Regions from separate parts of the Kitasatospora sp. McL0602 genome, predicted to be linked through region 1. Evidence: riboswitches for the same ligand, from Rfam matches in the RefSeq annotation. Region 1 holds a riboswitch; the other holds the start of a gene.
The links. Region 1 has a riboswitch for glycine ahead of gcvP (aminomethyl-transferring glycine dehydrogenase). Riboswitches for the same ligand answer to the same signal wherever they lie in the genome.

Region 1 (7,532 bases):
CCGCAGCGTCGGGCCTTTCAGGCGCTCGTACTGCTGTGCGGGCTGGGGCTCGCGCCCAGCGCCTGGCTCTGGACGGACGCCGGGCAGCGGGTCGGGACGGTCGCCGAGGCGCCCGCCGCCCCGGTGGCGGTGGTCTTCGGGGCGGGCCTCTTCGACGGGCAGCCCTCGCCCTACCTGGCGCACCGGCTGGACGCCGCGCTGACGCTCTATCAGGAGCACAAGGTGCAGGCCATCCTGGTGACGGGCGACAACGGCCGGGTGAGCTACGACGAGCCGGACGCGATGCGCGACTACCTGCTGGCGCACGGCGTGCCGCCCGTACGGGTGGTGCGGGACTACGCCGGCTTCGACACCTGGGACTCCTGCACCCGGGCCCGCCGGGTCTTCGGCGTCGACCGGGCGGTGCTGATCAGTCAGAACTTCCACGTCCGCCGGGCGCTGGCGCTCTGTGAGGCGGCCGGCATCGACTCGTACGCCGTCGGGGTCGACGAGCCGCACGACGCGACCTGGTACTACGGCGGTCTGCGGGAGATCCCGGGCGCGGTGAAGGCGGCGGCCAACGTCGCACTGCGGCCGGACCCGAAGCTGCTGGGGGCGAAGGAGCCGGGGATCGCCGCCGCGCTGGCGGATGCTGCTGCGCGGTGACCGGCGATTGTCGTACCCCTGCGGCATGATCGGCAGGTGCGGTCAGTTCCGAGCATCATCCACCTCGACATGGACGCCTTCTTCGCAGCGGTGGAGCAGGCGGCCAAACCCAGCCTGCGCGGAAAGCCGGTCGTGGTGGGCGGGCTCGGCGGGCGCGGGGTGGTGTCGACGGCCAGCTACGAGGCGCGGAAGTTCGGCGTGCACTCGGCGATGCCGATGGCCCAGGCCCGGCGGCTCTGCCCGAACGCCGCCTTCCTCGCCGGGCGCTTCACCGCCTACCGGCAGGTCAGCGACATAGTGATGGGCCTGCTGCGGGAGCTGTCGCCGCTGGTCGAACCGCTCAGCCTGGACGAGGCCTTCGTCGACCTGGAGGCAGGCCCGTACGGGCCCGCGCTCGCGGCGGCCGGGCCCGAGGGCGGGCCCGAGATGGTGCTGGCGATCGGTGAGGACCTGCGGGCCGACATCGAGCGGCGCAGCGGTCTGACGGCCTCGGTCGGCGCCGCCGGGTCGAAGCTGATGGCGAAGATCGCCTCCGAGCAGGCCAAGCCGGACGGGCTGGTGCTGGTCGGCATCGGCTCCGAGCGTTCGGTGCTCGGCCCGATGCCGGTCCGGGCGCTGCCCGGGATCGGCCCGGCCACCGAGCAGGTGCTGCGGCGGGCCGGGGTGATGACCGTCGCGGACCTGGCCGAGGCGGGGGAGACGGAGCTCGTCCAACTGCTCGGCAAGGCGCACGGCGCGGGCGTGCACCAGATGGCCCTCGGCCTCGACTCCCGCCCGGTGGTGCCGGACCGCGACGCCAAGTCCGTCTCGGTCGAGGACACGTACGCGGTGGACCTGCTCGACCGCGACCGCATCCTGCACGAGATCGACGTGCTCGCCGCCCGCTGCGTCGCCCGGCTGCACTCCGCCGGGCGCTCGGGGCGGACGGTCGTGCTCAAGGTGCGGCGCTTCGACTTCTCGACGCTGACGCGGTCGGAGACGCTGCGGGCACCCACCGACGACCCCGGGGTGATCGCCGAGACGGCCCGGCGGCTGGCCCTCACGGTCAACACCGCCGGGGGCGTCCGGCTGCTCGGGGTCGGGGTCTCCCAGCTCGCCGACTTCACCCAGGAGGACCTCTTCGCGCAGGCCGCAGCCGCGGCGGAGCCGCCACCGGAGCTGCCCGAGCCCGTCGCGGCCGAAGCGGCGCCGCACGAACCGCCGCCACGGCACTGGCACCCCGGGCAGGACGTGACGCACGCCGAGTACGGCCCCGGCTGGGTCCAGGGCAGCGGCGTCGGCCGGGTCACCGTCCGCTTCGAGACCCCGAGGAGCCTGCCCGGCCGCGTCCGCACCTTCGCGGTGGAGGACCCGGCCCTGGAGCCGGCAGAGCCGCAGCCGCTCCGCTGATGCTTGCGCACAGGCCCGTGGGCCCGGGTAGTGCAAGTTGGGCGAGCTCATGAGGTCCGGCGCCGTAGCCTGCCGTTTCGCGCAGTTCCCCGCGCCCCTGGGGGCTGGCCGATCGCGTACAGCAGGGGAAAGCAGACGGCCCCGCACCTGGGTTGCAGGTGCGGGGCCGTTCTGGTCCGGGCGGAGGCTTGTCGCGATGCCCTCGTCGACTGCCGGGGCCCGGAGGCCCGCTGCGCCCTGTCCCTTGGCGCGGCGGGCCTGGCGTCTCGTCAGACGCCGGTCTTGGCCAGCTGGGGGCTGGGGGTCTCGGCGGGGGCCGGGGTGGCGGGCTTGATGCGGCGGATGGCGAACGGCACCACCGCGGCGATCAGGCACATCACTGCCGTCGTCCAGAACGCGTGCTTGTAGGCGTCCAGGGTCGGCAGCGGGATCGGCAGGCCCTTGATGGTGTCGCCGGTCAGGATCGCGGCCATCACGGCGGTGCCGATGGCACCACCGACGGTGCGCAGCACGGCGTTCATGCCGTTGGCGATGCCGCTCTGCTCGGCCGGGACGGCGCCGTTGATGTAGGCGGGCATGGCGGCGTAGGCGAGGCCGACGCCGAGGCCGAAGACGGCGGAGGCGGTGTAGATGTCACCCTCGGCGCTGTGCCGCAGGGCGAGGTACGCCATCGAGACGGCGCCGAGCACGCCGCCGAGGACGAGCGGCAGGCGCGGGCCGCGGCGGGCGATCAGCAGGGCGCCGACCGGTGCGGCGATCATCGAGCCGACGGCGGAGGGCAGCAGCATGACGCCGGCGTGCAGGACGGTCGCGGTGAAGCCGTAGTGGGCGAACTTCTCCGGGGTCTGGGCGAAGTTGCTGATCACCATGAAGGAGCCGTACATCCCGAAGCCGATGAGCAGGCCGGAGATGTTGGTGAAGGCGACGGCCGGGCGGGACATCATCTTCATGTCGACCAGCGGGTGCTTGACCTTGACCTCGATGATGATCCAGATCAGGGCGACGACGGCCGCGACGGCGAAGAGGCCGAGGGTCTTGGTGGAGGTCCAGCCCCAGTGGTTGCCCTGGCTGACGGCGATGAGCAGGGCGGAGAGCCAGCCGGCCAGCGTGATCGCGCCGAGCGGGTCGGCGCCGCCCTCCTTGTCGACGACCGGGTCCTTGGGGACGCGCAGGGCGACCAGGGCGACGGCGATCAGGCCGAAGACCAGGCCCATCCAGAAGATGGACTTGTAGCTCCAGTGCTCCAGCAGCAGGCCGGTGGCGACCAGGCCGAGGCCCGAGCCGACGCCCATCGAGGCGGAGATCGCGGCGACGCCGCCGGTGACCTTCTCCTTGGCCAGCTCGTCGCGGACGATGCTGATGGCCAGCGGCAGCACGCCACCGCCGGCGCCCTGGAGGACGCGGGCCACGATCAGCCAGGTGAAGGAGTGCGTGCCCACGGCGAGCGCGGAGCCGGCCACCAGGCCGGCCAGCGAGATCAGCAGCATGGGCTTGCGGCCGCGGAGGTCGCCGAAGCGCCCGAGCAGGGGGGTCAGCACGGCGGCGGAGAGCAGGTTGGCCGTCATCAGCCAGGTGATGTTGGAGCCGGTGACGTTCAGCTCCTTGGCCAGCGAGGGCAGGATCGGGACGACCGCGGTCTGCACCACGCTGAACGCCAGCATCGCCAGGATCAGTGCGGGGAGCACGCGGGCACTGCTCGGCTTGGTGGCCGTGGCGGTGGGCTGTGGTGCCTCACTCACGGGGCTTCCTCCGGTTCAAGCCGCCCGGCGCGGAAGCGCTTCGGACGAACGAAAGTCAACGAACTGAAGTAACCATGCCGTGAATACTTCAGTGTGTCAAATATCGATCGGTGAACCTTTGGAGAGGGCAGAGGCCCCGGCCCCGCCGAGGCGGGACCGGGGCCTCGGGAGCGCGCCGGTCAGGAGGGCAGCAGCGGCTCCGGCCGCCCGTCGGCAGCCGGTGCCGCCGCCTCCTCGCCCTCGGGCATCGGGCTGTCCTGGATGTCGACGTGCTCGCGCCGCAGCTCCTCGCGGATGACGTGGTCGTCGGTGTAACGCTCGACCACCAGGCGGACGCGCTCGATCGGCACCAGGTACTTGTGCACCACCGGGCGCTCCTCCTGGAGCGTGACCTCCTCCATCGCCTCCTCGATCTCCACCTGGGTCAGCGCGTCCCGTTCGCCGTCCGTGACGGGCACCCGCTCGACCCGGACGCGCTCGCGCACCACCGGCACGTGCCGCTCGACCGTCTCGCTGGTGACGTACTTGCGCAGCCGCGCGGTGTACGTCACCTGCCACTCGGTCGTGATGTCGAGCCGCTCCTCGCGGCAGGTGATCTCGATCGGCCCGCTCGGCGCGCTGGTCGCGGCAGTGGGCGCCGCCATCGGTGCGGCGGCCGCCGTCGGCGGGCGCTCGAGCGTGGGGGAGGTGGGGGAGTTGACGGGCCGCATCGCGGTGGGCGCGGGCTTGTCGTGGTCACGGACGGGAGCGGTGAACGCCATGGGGGTTGCCTCGGGCATCAGCGGAGCGGGTGTCTGGGTGGTGGTGGCGGGGGCGGGAGTGGAGACGGTGCCGAAGTCGTGGTCACCGTTCTTCACCGCCGCCGTGCCGTTGGCCGGTACGGGGGTCGGTACGGGCGCCGGCGCGGCCGCGCCGTTGGTCTCCAGCCCGTAGTAGCGGTAGAGCTGAAGCTCCTGGGCGGGGGAGAGGTGTTGGCCCACGCCGAAGTCCGGTGAGTCCTTGATCAGCGACTTGTCGTACGGGACCTTCAGCTCCGCGCCCGAGAACTCGCTGGTGGTCAGCGGGACGAAGGCGTCCCGGCCGAAGATCCCGGTCCGGACGGCGGCCCACTCGGGTTCGCCGGTCGCGTCGTCGAGATACACCTCGTCGACCGTGCCGATCTTGTCACCGTTCCGGTCGACCGCCTTGTGTCCGATCAGGTCTCGCGGATCGATATCGGTCTGCACGCTGTCCTCCAGTGCAAGTGCTCCCGTGAACTCGGTCGGTGGGCGGCCGGGGGAGCTGTCCGTCCGCCATCTCATACGAAAAGGCATCAAATGGACGCGGGCGAGCCGGGCGCCGCCGTCCGGGCGTCGGTTGGGCCGTCCGGGGTGCTCCGGAGAAGCTCCGTGGACGGAGCGACAGACCTGACCTGACCGGTGATCCAACCGGCTCGCGCTGGTACCCTGGGCGCGACCGCCGAGCCCGCTCGGGAGAGTCCCCACCCCTTGTGAACTGCGGGGAAGGGGCGCCGAAGGAGCAAACCCTCCCCGGAATCTCTCAGGCATCCGTACCGTGTGGGATAGGTCACTCTGGAAAGTAGGGCAGGACCGACGGCTAGGGAGCCGACGGCACCACCCTCACCGACGGTGCAAGCCGACGAGGTGCCCCCGGGCGTCGCGTGCGGGTGAAGCTCTCAGGTACCGATGACAGAGGGGGAGGCCTGTCGGTCGTACCCAGGGAGCCCCCGCTGTCCCACAGCGGCACAGGGCCCTCCGTGGTGCGTACCCCCGCCGGTCCGTGACCAGGAGGCCTCGACCCCCATGAACGCCCAGACCACCGGTCGCCACAGCGACGCGACGCTCACCCAGCTCGAGCAGGCCAGCCCGTTCGAGACGCGCCACATCGGCCCCGACGCGGCCGCGCAGGACAAGATGCTCGCCTTCGTCGGCTACGGCTCGCTCGACGAGCTGTCCGACACCGCCGTGCCCGAGGCCATCCGCAGCATCACGGCGCTCGACCTGCCCGCCGGGCGCAGCGAGGCCCAGGTGCTCGCCGAGCTGCGCGAGCTGGCCTCCCGCAACACGGTGCTGCAGCCGATGATCGGCCTCGGCTACTACGGGACCTTCACCCCGCCGGTCATCCTGCGCAACGTGCTGGAGAACCCGGCCTGGTACACCGCCTACACCCCGTACCAGCCGGAGATCTCGCAGGGCCGCCTGGAGGCGCTGCTCAACTTCCAGACCCTGGTCTCCGACCTCACCGGCCTGGCCACCTCCGGCTCCTCGCTGCTCGACGAGGGCACCGCCGCCGCCGAGGCGATGGCGCTGGCCCGCCGCGTCGGCAAGGTCAAGGACGGCGTCTTCCTGGTCGACGCCGACGCCCTGCCGCAGACCGTCGCGGTGATCAACACCCGCGCGGAGCCGACCGGTGTCGAGGTCGTCGTCGCCGACCTCTCCGCGGGCATCCCCGCCGAGATCGCCGAGCGCGGCGTCTTCGGCGTGCTGCTCCAGTACCCGGGTGCCTCCGGCGCCGTCCGCGACCTCGCCCCGGTGATCGAGCAGGCCCACGGCCTGGGCGCGATCGTCGCCGTCGCCGCCGACCTGCTGGCCCTCACCCTGCTGAAGTCGCCCGGCTCGCTCGGCGCCGACATCGCCTGCGGCACTTCGCAGCGCTTCGGTGTCCCGATGGGCTTCGGCGGCCCGCACGCCGGCTACCTGGCCGTCCGCGCCGAGTACGCCCGCAGCCTGCCCGGCCGCCTGGTCGGCGTCTCCGTCGACGCCGACGGCAACCGCGCCTACCGCCTGGCCCTGCAGACCCGCGAGCAGCACATCCGCCGCGAGAAGGCCACCTCCAACATCTGCACCGCCCAGGTGCTGCTGGCCGTGATGGCCTCGATGTACGCCGTCTACCACGGCCCCGACGGCCTGGCCGACATCGCCCGCCGCACCCACCGCTACGCCGCCGCGCTCGCCGCGGGCCTGCGCGCCGGCGGTGTCGAGCTGGTGCACGGCGAGTTCTTCGACACCGTCACCGCCCGCGTCCCCGGCAAGGCCGCCGAGGTCGCCGCCGCCGCCCGCGCGAACGGCGTCAACGTCCACCAGGACGGCGCCGACCTGATCTCCGTCTCCTGCGACGAGACCACCACCCGCGAGCACCTGGCCGCCGTCTGGTCCGCCTTCGGCGTCACCGCCACGGAGGTCGAGGAGAGCGCCGACGCGCTGCCCGCCGCCCTGCTGCGCACCGACGAGTACCTGACCCACCCGGTCTTCCACAGCCACCGCTCGGAGACCGCCATGCTGCGCTACCTGCGCCGCCTGGCGGACCGTGACTACGCGCTGGACCGGGGCATGATCCCGCTGGGCTCCTGCACCATGAAGCTCAACGCGACCACCGAGATGGAGCCGGTCACCTGGCCCGAGTTCGGCCAGCTGCACCCCTTCGCGCCGATCGAGCAGGCGCAGGGCTTCCTGACCCTGATCCGTCAGCTGGAGCAGCAGCTCGTCGAGGTCACCGGCTACGACGCGGTGAGCATCCAGCCGAACGCGGGCTCGCAGGGCGAGCTGGCCGGCCTGCTGGCCGTCCGCGCCTACCACCGCGCCAACGGCGACACCCAGCGCGACGTCTGCCTCATCCCCTCCTCGGCGCACGGCACCAACGCCGCCTCCGCCGTGATGGCCGGGATGCGCGTCGTGGTCGTCAAGACCCTGACCGACGGTGACGTCGACGTCGCCGACCTCAAGGCCAAGATCGAGCAGCACCGCGACCAGCTCGCCGTGC
Region 2 (7,532 bases), 1.8 Mb from region 1:
GGAGAAGTGCGGGCCTGAACGGTCCGCCGGGGGTGGTGAAACCCCCGAGACAGTGGGATCGGCCGAGCCGATCGGGGGTGCCGTGATGCGGGCTCAGTTGCCCTTGGGGTCGAGCGCGTCACGCAGGCCGTCGCCGAAGAGGTTGAAGGCGAGGACGGTGACGAAGATCGCCAGACCCGGGATGACCATGTACGTCGGGTCGGACTGGTAGATCCCGATGGCGTCGTTGAGCATCTGCCCCCAGGAGGGGGTCGGCGGCTTGACGCCCGCACCGAGGAAGCTGAGGGCCGCCTCGCTGAGGATGTTGGTCGGGATGATCAGCGTCATGTAGACCAAGATCGGCGCGACCAGGTTGGGCAGCAGCTCGCGGATCAGGATGTGGCCGCTGCCCGCGCCGAGGCTGCGCGCGGCGTCGATGTACTCGCGCTCACGCAGCGACATCACCTGGCCTCGGACGATCCGGCCGATGTAGGGCCAGCCGAAGAGGCCGATGACGACGACCAGGACGACCATCCGGAGGAACGAGCCGCTGAAACCCAGCAGGTCGTTGGGCATCACGGAGATCAGCGCGATGGAGAACAGCAGCTGCGGGAAGGCCAGCAGCACGTCCATGACCCGGCTGATGACGGAGTCGATCCAGCCACCGAAGAACCCGGCGGCCATGCCCATCAGGACACCGATGACGGTCGAGAGCGCGGCGGCGGAGAAGGCCACGCCGAGCGAGACGCGGGCGCCGTAGACGATCCGGCTGAGGACGTCGCGACCGAACTTCGGGTCGATCCCCAGCAGGAAGTCGCTGCTGACGCCGCCGTAGGCGCCCTTCGGCAGACCGAGGTCCGGGTTGATCTGGTCCGGGTGCGGCTCGTCGACCGGGTGACCGATCAGCGAGATGATCACCGGGGCGAAGACCGCCACCAGGATCAGCAGGAGCACCACGGCACCGCCGATGAGGGCGATCTTGTCCCGCTTCAGGCGGGCCCAGGCGATCTTGCCGGGCGAGCGGCCCTCGATCTTCTTCGGCTCAGCGGCGGGCGCGGCCTCGGGCGCCGCCTCGGGGGCGGAGCCGGTGGTCTCGGTGGGTGTGGTCATGAGTCAGTTCGTTCCCCTCGCCGACGGTGGCCGGCCCACGGTGTCCTGGACGTACGCGGTACGCCGGGCCCGGTCCGGGCCCGGAGCCGAGGACGGTCCGGTTGTTCGCGACTGTGCGGTGCGGTGCGTCGGTGCGGTGTCGCCGCGGGCCGTGCGGCCGCGACGGTGCAGAAATCGTTGTCAGGGGTACCCGCAGGGCCGCCGCGCTCTGTGGGGGCGCGTCGTCGGTCCGACGGGGGGTATTGCGAAAAGGTGGTGCGAGATGTTGTGCGAGGTGGTGCACTTGCGATGGCGCAAATTGCGGGTGGTGCACTTGCAGGGCGGAGCAGGGCGCACCGAGGTGCTGCCGCGCGGATGTGCACGTCGCGCGGTGTCTTGCGTCCAGGTAGCGCGCCGGCCCTTGTGGGGCCGGTTCCGCGCACTGCACTGCGCAGACTCTCCGTCATCCGAGCGGGCTAACGCCAGACCTGGCCGCCGAAGGATGCCCAACTGTGATCTGTCGACATGCATCGGTGATCTTGTCGCATAACGCTCTTCACACGGGTGTTACGCGTGTGTCCAGACGCCCACGACCTACCTGACAGAGACTCACTCCGATGGTGTGCAAACGGAGTTGCGCCCGCAGTTCAGCGGGTCGGCCAGCCCGCCTGCGGCCAGCCGTAACCGCCCTGCCGGGCCTCCCGGTCGAAGAACGGCCGGGCATGCGCGCGCATCCAGACGGCCACCGGGTCGTAGTCGTCGGCGAGCAGCACCGTCGAGACCGCGAGGCCCTCCGGTGCGTGTACCAACGCACGCTGGACCAGTGCCCGAACGGCCTCGACCGCGGGCGGCGAGGCGTCGTACAGATCCAGCCCGATCGCCAGGTACGGCTCACCGAGCACCGGGCGCACCCAGGCCCGGCGCAGTGCGCGGACGGGCCGCAGCTCGGCGGCCTGCTGCTCCAGCACGGCATAGAACTGCGGGGCGGCCAACTGCGGCTCGCCCAGCTGGAGCGGACCGGCGGGCAGCCGGTCCAGCCCGCCGGCGACCCGGCGCAGGTCGGCCCAGGGGATGCCGACACCGCCGCCCGGTGCGTGCGGATTCAGCCACAGGCCCCAGCGCGTCCGGTAGAGCGCGTTCGCGATCTCCGCCCCGGAGATCACCTCGTGCGCACGGCCCCAGCCACTGGCGGCCAGCTGCTCGGCGGAGGTCACGGCGGGGGCGTAGCCGTGCCCGCCGCTGTCCATGTTCCCGTACTGCGCGTCCGGGCTGCCGGGCTGCCCGTGCCAGAGCAGCATCCACACCTCACCCTCGGCGAGGGCCCGCAGCAGCTGTTCGTACGCCTCGTACTGCCCGGGGGCGACGTCGCGCATCGCGCGCTCCAACGTACTCACCTCGGACCCTCTTCCCTCACGTCATAAAGTTGCACTATCCAGGGGCGCGGGGAACTGCGCGAGGGCGGTAGGCACCGGACCGTACCTCCCGAGTCGCGCAGTTCCCCGCGCCCCTCGGGGCTCATGCCCGAGCGTAGAAGGGTCTCACCCTGGTGAGCAGCCACTCGACCACCGGGTCGGCGACCGCGTCGAGCAGCACCAGGTGGACGCCCCACGCGGGCGGCGCGGTTCCCAGGGCCCGGCCGAGCGCCTCGTTGACCTGCACCGGGTCGGCCTGCCAGGCGGCGTCGAACTGGACGCCCACGTACAGTGCCGGGGTCTCGCCCTCGACGCTGGCCAGTGCCCTACGGGCCGTCAGCACGCCGGGCAGCTGACTGAGTTCGGTGATCGCCGCGGCCAGGAAGGCGTACGGCTCCTCGTGCGGGGCGGGCTCGCGCAGGGCGACCCGGGCGCCGTCCGGCTGCTGCTGCCAGCGGTCGCCCTGCGGGCCGCGCCGCAGCTCGCCGACCCCCTCCGGCGGCACCGGGATGCCGACCGGCGCCTCGGGGTTGACGGCGATGCCGACCCCGAGCGGCAGCCCACGGGCGAACTCCCAGGCCGGGGCGATCGCGAACGGCACCCCGGGGGCGTGCCGCAGGAACTGCTCCTGCGAGGAGAAGACGGGTACGTACGGTGAGCCCGCGAGCTCGATCGTCGGCAGGTCCAGCGCCTGGCCCTGCGGGTCGGCCCCGGCGGGCAGCGGGATCCACACCTGGCTGCGCGCCAGCACCTCGATCACCCGGGGCGTCGCGCCCGGGTCGCCGAGGGCGGCGGTGAGCACCTGCTCCAGCTCGTTCGCGGGCCAACCGCTGCCCTCGGCCGCCCACCCCTGCGCCTGAGTCCCACCCGCCGGGTAGCCCATCCGCGTCCAGCACCGCCCCTCTGCCCGTAGCTCGGGGAGAGCCTATCGGTCCCCGCCGACACTGTGACCTGACAGCGGCGCCGGGCCCCTCTCCCCCGCGCGCCGCCCGGCATGCCATGATGGGCGCGTCCTCCCCGGGGGGCGTCAACTTAACAACGGCCGCTCGAACCCGTGCGGGAGAGTCCGGAGTGCCCCGACCAGGGCAGGGCCGGCGCCGAAGGAGCAAGTCCTCCCCGGAATCTCTCAGGCCCCCCTACCGCACGGGCGAGGCACATCTGGAAAGTGGAACACGGCCGCGCCGTGCGCCCACCCACGGTGCAAGCCGCCATCCTTGTTGTCTACGGCAAGGGGCGCGGTGAAGCTCTCAGGTTGCGACGACAGATGGGGAGACACCGCCCCCGTATGCCCGTACGCAGGTCCACGCTCTGCGTGCAGTCCCTGAGTGCCCAGCCAAGGAGCCAATCCGCCATGTCCTCCGACCAGGCCAGCCCCCGCCTCACCGCGCTCGACGCGCTGCACCGCACGCTCGGCGCCACCATGACCGACTTCGCGGGGTGGGACATGCCGCTGCGCTACGGCAGCGAGCGGGAGGAGCACCTCGCCGTCCGTACCAAGGCCGGGCTCTTCGACCTCTCGCACATGGGCGAGATCACCGTGACCGGCCCGCAGGCCGGCGAGCTGCTCGACCACGCGCTGGTCGGCTTCATCTCCGCGCTCGGCGAGCTGCGCGCCCGCTACACGATGATCTGCCGCGAGGACGGCGGCATCCTGGACGACCTGATCGTCTACCGCACCGGTGAGACCGAGTTCATGGTCGTCGCCAACGCCTCCAACGCCCAGGTCGTGCTGGACGCGCTGACCGAGCGCTCGGCCGGCTTCGACGCCGTCGTCCGCGACGACCGCGATGCGTACGCGCTGCTCGCCGTCCAGGGCCCGGAGGCGAACGGCATCCTCGCCTCGCAGACCGACGCCGACCTGCCCGGCCTGAAGTACTACGCGATCCTGCCCGCCGTCGTCGCCGGCAAGGACGTCCAGCTGGCCCGCACCGGCTACACCGGCGAGGACGGCTTCGAGATCTTCTGCGCCCCGGCCGACGCCGAGCACATCTGGAACGCGCTGACCGAGGCGGGCGCCGGTGTCGGCCTCGTCCCGTGCGGCCTCTCCTGCCGTGACACGCTGCGCCTGGAGGCGGGCATGCCGCTGTACGGGCACGAGCTGAACACCGACCTGACGCCGTTCGACGCCGGTCTGGGCCGGGTCGTCCGCTTCGACAAGACCACCAACAACGGCGAGTTCGTCGGCCGCAAGGCCCTGGAGGCCGCCGCCGCCCAGGCCGAGTCCAACCCGCCGCGCAAGCTGGTCGGCCTGGTCTCCGAGGGCAAGCGCGTCCCGCGCGCCGAGTACGGCGTCGTCAGCACCGACGGCACCCCGATCGGGCGGATCACCTCCGGCGCCCCCTCCCCCACCCTGGGCAAGCCGATCGCCATCGCGTACGTGGACGCGGCGCACGCCACCCCCGGCACCGCCGTCGCCGTGGACGTCCGTGGCAAGCACGAGCCGGTCGAGGTCGTCGCCCTCCCGTTCTACAAGCGCGCCAAGTAACTCCGCTTGTCGGACCACCTGACTCTCTGCCACCCGAACCCCCGGATGTCCGGTCCGTTCAGCGGACGGCTTCGCCCTACCCTCTTGCGATCCTGGAGAATGACGTCATGAGCAACCCCACACACCTGCAGTACAGCAAGGAGCACGAGTGGCTGACGGCCGTCGAGGGCGGTGTGTCGACCATCGGCATCACCAAGCACGCGGCCGACGCGCTCGGTGACATCGTCTACGTCCAGCTCCCGGCCGTCGGCGACGACGTCGTCGCGGGCGAGACCTGTGGCGAGCTGGAGTCGACCAAGTCGGTCAGCGACCTCTTCTCGCCGGTCACCGGCAAGGTCGTCGAGATCAACGACTCCGTCGTGGACGAGCCGGCCTCGGTGAACACTGACCCGTTCGGCGACGCCTGGCTGTTCAAGGTCGAGGTCACGTCCGTCCAGGACGAGCTGCTCTCCGCCGACGAGTACACCGCCTTCATCGGCGGCTGACTCAGCTCCCCCCAAGCGTGACGGGGGCGGCCGCAGCGCGGCGGCCGCCCCTCCCCTCGGTCCACTGCCCTCCCGCCCGCCCGGCCACCACCCAGTCGGTCGCGCTGCGCGGGGAAGCCCCATGACGGGAAGACCCACCATGACGGTTCTGAACCAGTCCCTGCACGCGCTCGACCCCGAGATCGCGGCCGCGGTCGACGCCGAGCTGCACCGCCAGCAGACCACCCTCGAGATGATCGCCTCCGAGAACTTCGCCCCCGTGGCGGTCATGGAGGCCCAGGGCTCGGTGCTGACCAACAAGTACGCCGAGGGCTACCCCGGCAAGCGCTACTACGGCGGCTGCGAGCACGTCGACGTGGTCGAGCAGATCGCCATCGACCGCATCAAGGAGCTGTTCGGCGCCGAGCACGCCAACGTGCAGCCGCACTCCGGCGCGCAGGCCAACGCCGCGGCGATGTTCGCCATGATCAAGCCGGGCGACACCATCCTGGGCCTCAGCCTGGCCCACGGCGGCCACCTGACCCACGGCATGAAGATCAACTTCTCCGGCAAGCTCTACAACGTGGCCGCGTACCACGTCGACGACAAGACCGGCCTGGTCGACATGGCCGAGGTCGAGCGCCTCGCCAAGGAGCACCAGCCCAAGCTGATCATCGCCGGCTGGTCCGCCTACCCGCGCCAGCTGGACTTCCCCGAGTTCCGCCGGATCGCGGACGAGGTCGGCGCCCTGCTGATGGTCGACATGGCGCACTTCGCCGGTCTGGTCGCGGCTGGCCTGCACCCCTCCCCCGTGCCGTACGCGGACGTGGTCACCACCACCACCCACAAGACCCTGGGCGGCCCGCGCGGCGGCGTCATCCTCTGCAAGGCCGAGTGGGCCAAGAAGATCAACTCCGCGGTCTTCCCCGGCCAGCAGGGCGGCCCGCTGGAGCACGTCATCGCCGGCAAGGCCGTGGCCTTCAAGGTCGCCGCCTCCGAGGAGTTCAAGGAGCGCCAGCAGCGCACCCTGGACGGCGCCAAGATCCTCGCCGAGCGCCTGCTCCAGGACGACGCCACCGCGGCCGGGGTCTCCGTGCTCTCCGGCGGCACCGACGTGCACCTCGTCCTGGTCGACCTGCGCAACAGCGAGCTGGACGGCCAGCAGGCCGAGGACCGCCTGCACGAGGTCGGCATCACGGTGAACCGCAACGCCGTCCCGAACGACCCGCGCCCGCCGATGGTCACCTCCGGCCTGCGGATCGGCACCCCGGCGCTCGCCACCCGCGGCTTCCAGGCCGACGACTTCCGCGAGGTCGCCGACATCATCGCCGAGGCCCTGCTGCCGGGCTTCGACGAGACCAAGGCCGTCGCGCTCAAGGCCCGCGTCACGGCGCTCGCAGACAAGCACCCGCTGTACCCGAACCTGTAACCCGGGCTTCGGTAAGTCTTTTTTTGGAAGGCGCGGCCCGACCCATGCCGCGCCTTCCGAAACCTCGGGGCGCCGCGCACACTGGAACGTAAGCGTGGTGCCCCGTCCCATGCCCTCAGCGGCCTTCAGCTCCATCCCTCCCACGAGACCCGACAAGGACGTCCCCCCGTGGCGCTCAGCGTGTTCGACCTCTTCTCCATCGGCATCGGGCCTTCCAGCTCCCACACCGTCGGCCCGATGCGAGCCGCCCGGATGTTCGCCCGGCGCCTGAAGTCGGAAGGACTGCTGACCCAGACCGCCACCGTCCGCGCCGAGCTCTTCGGCTCGCTCGGCGCCACCGGCCACGGCCACGGCACCCCGAAGGCCGTCCTGCTCGGGCTCGAGGGCAACTCCCCCCGCACCGTCGACGTCGACCAGGCCGACGTGGACGTCGAGCGGATCAAGGCCGACAAGCGGATCAACCTGCTCGGCCTGCACGAGATCGCCTTCGACGCCGACACCCAGCTGATCCTGCACCGCCGCCGCTCGCTGCCCTACCACGCGAACGGCATGACGCTCTTCGCCTACGACCCGGCCGGCGTGCCCGTCCTGGAGAAGACGTACTACTCCGTCGGCGGCGGCTTCGTGGTCGACGAGGACGCGCTCGGCGCCGACCGCGTGGTGCCCGACGACGC

Region 2: it holds a riboswitch for glycine, as region 1 does, so the genes downstream of both, gcvT (glycine cleavage system aminomethyltransferase GcvT) here and gcvP (aminomethyl-transferring glycine dehydrogenase) in region 1, are expected to answer to the same signal.

The regions. Positions count from the first base shown of each region.
Region 1 covers NZ_CP197246.1:470,266-477,797, reverse strand. Annotated here, with positions in the region: gene ACR68M_RS02280 (SanA/YdcF family protein) at 1-645, shown strand, start outside; gene ACR68M_RS02275 (DNA polymerase IV) at 682-2,034, shown strand; gene ACR68M_RS02270 (MFS transporter) at 2,304-3,773, opposite strand; gene ACR68M_RS02265 (PRC and DUF2382 domain-containing protein) at 3,953-4,999, opposite strand; glycine riboswitch at 5,233-5,338, shown strand; glycine riboswitch at 5,339-5,475, shown strand; gene gcvP (aminomethyl-transferring glycine dehydrogenase) at 5,576-7,532, shown strand, end outside.
Region 2 covers NZ_CP197246.1:2,319,014-2,326,545, forward strand. Annotated here, with positions in the region: gene ACR68M_RS10460 (ABC transporter permease) at 94-1,089, opposite strand; gene ACR68M_RS10465 (enhanced serine sensitivity protein SseB C-terminal domain-containing protein) at 1,716-2,441, opposite strand; gene ACR68M_RS10470 (enhanced serine sensitivity protein SseB) at 2,584-3,363, opposite strand; glycine riboswitch at 3,528-3,632, shown strand; gene gcvT (glycine cleavage system aminomethyltransferase GcvT) at 3,832-4,965, shown strand; gene gcvH (glycine cleavage system protein GcvH) at 5,073-5,450, shown strand; gene glyA (serine hydroxymethyltransferase) at 5,590-6,858, shown strand; gene ACR68M_RS10490 (L-serine ammonia-lyase) at 7,027-7,532, shown strand, end outside.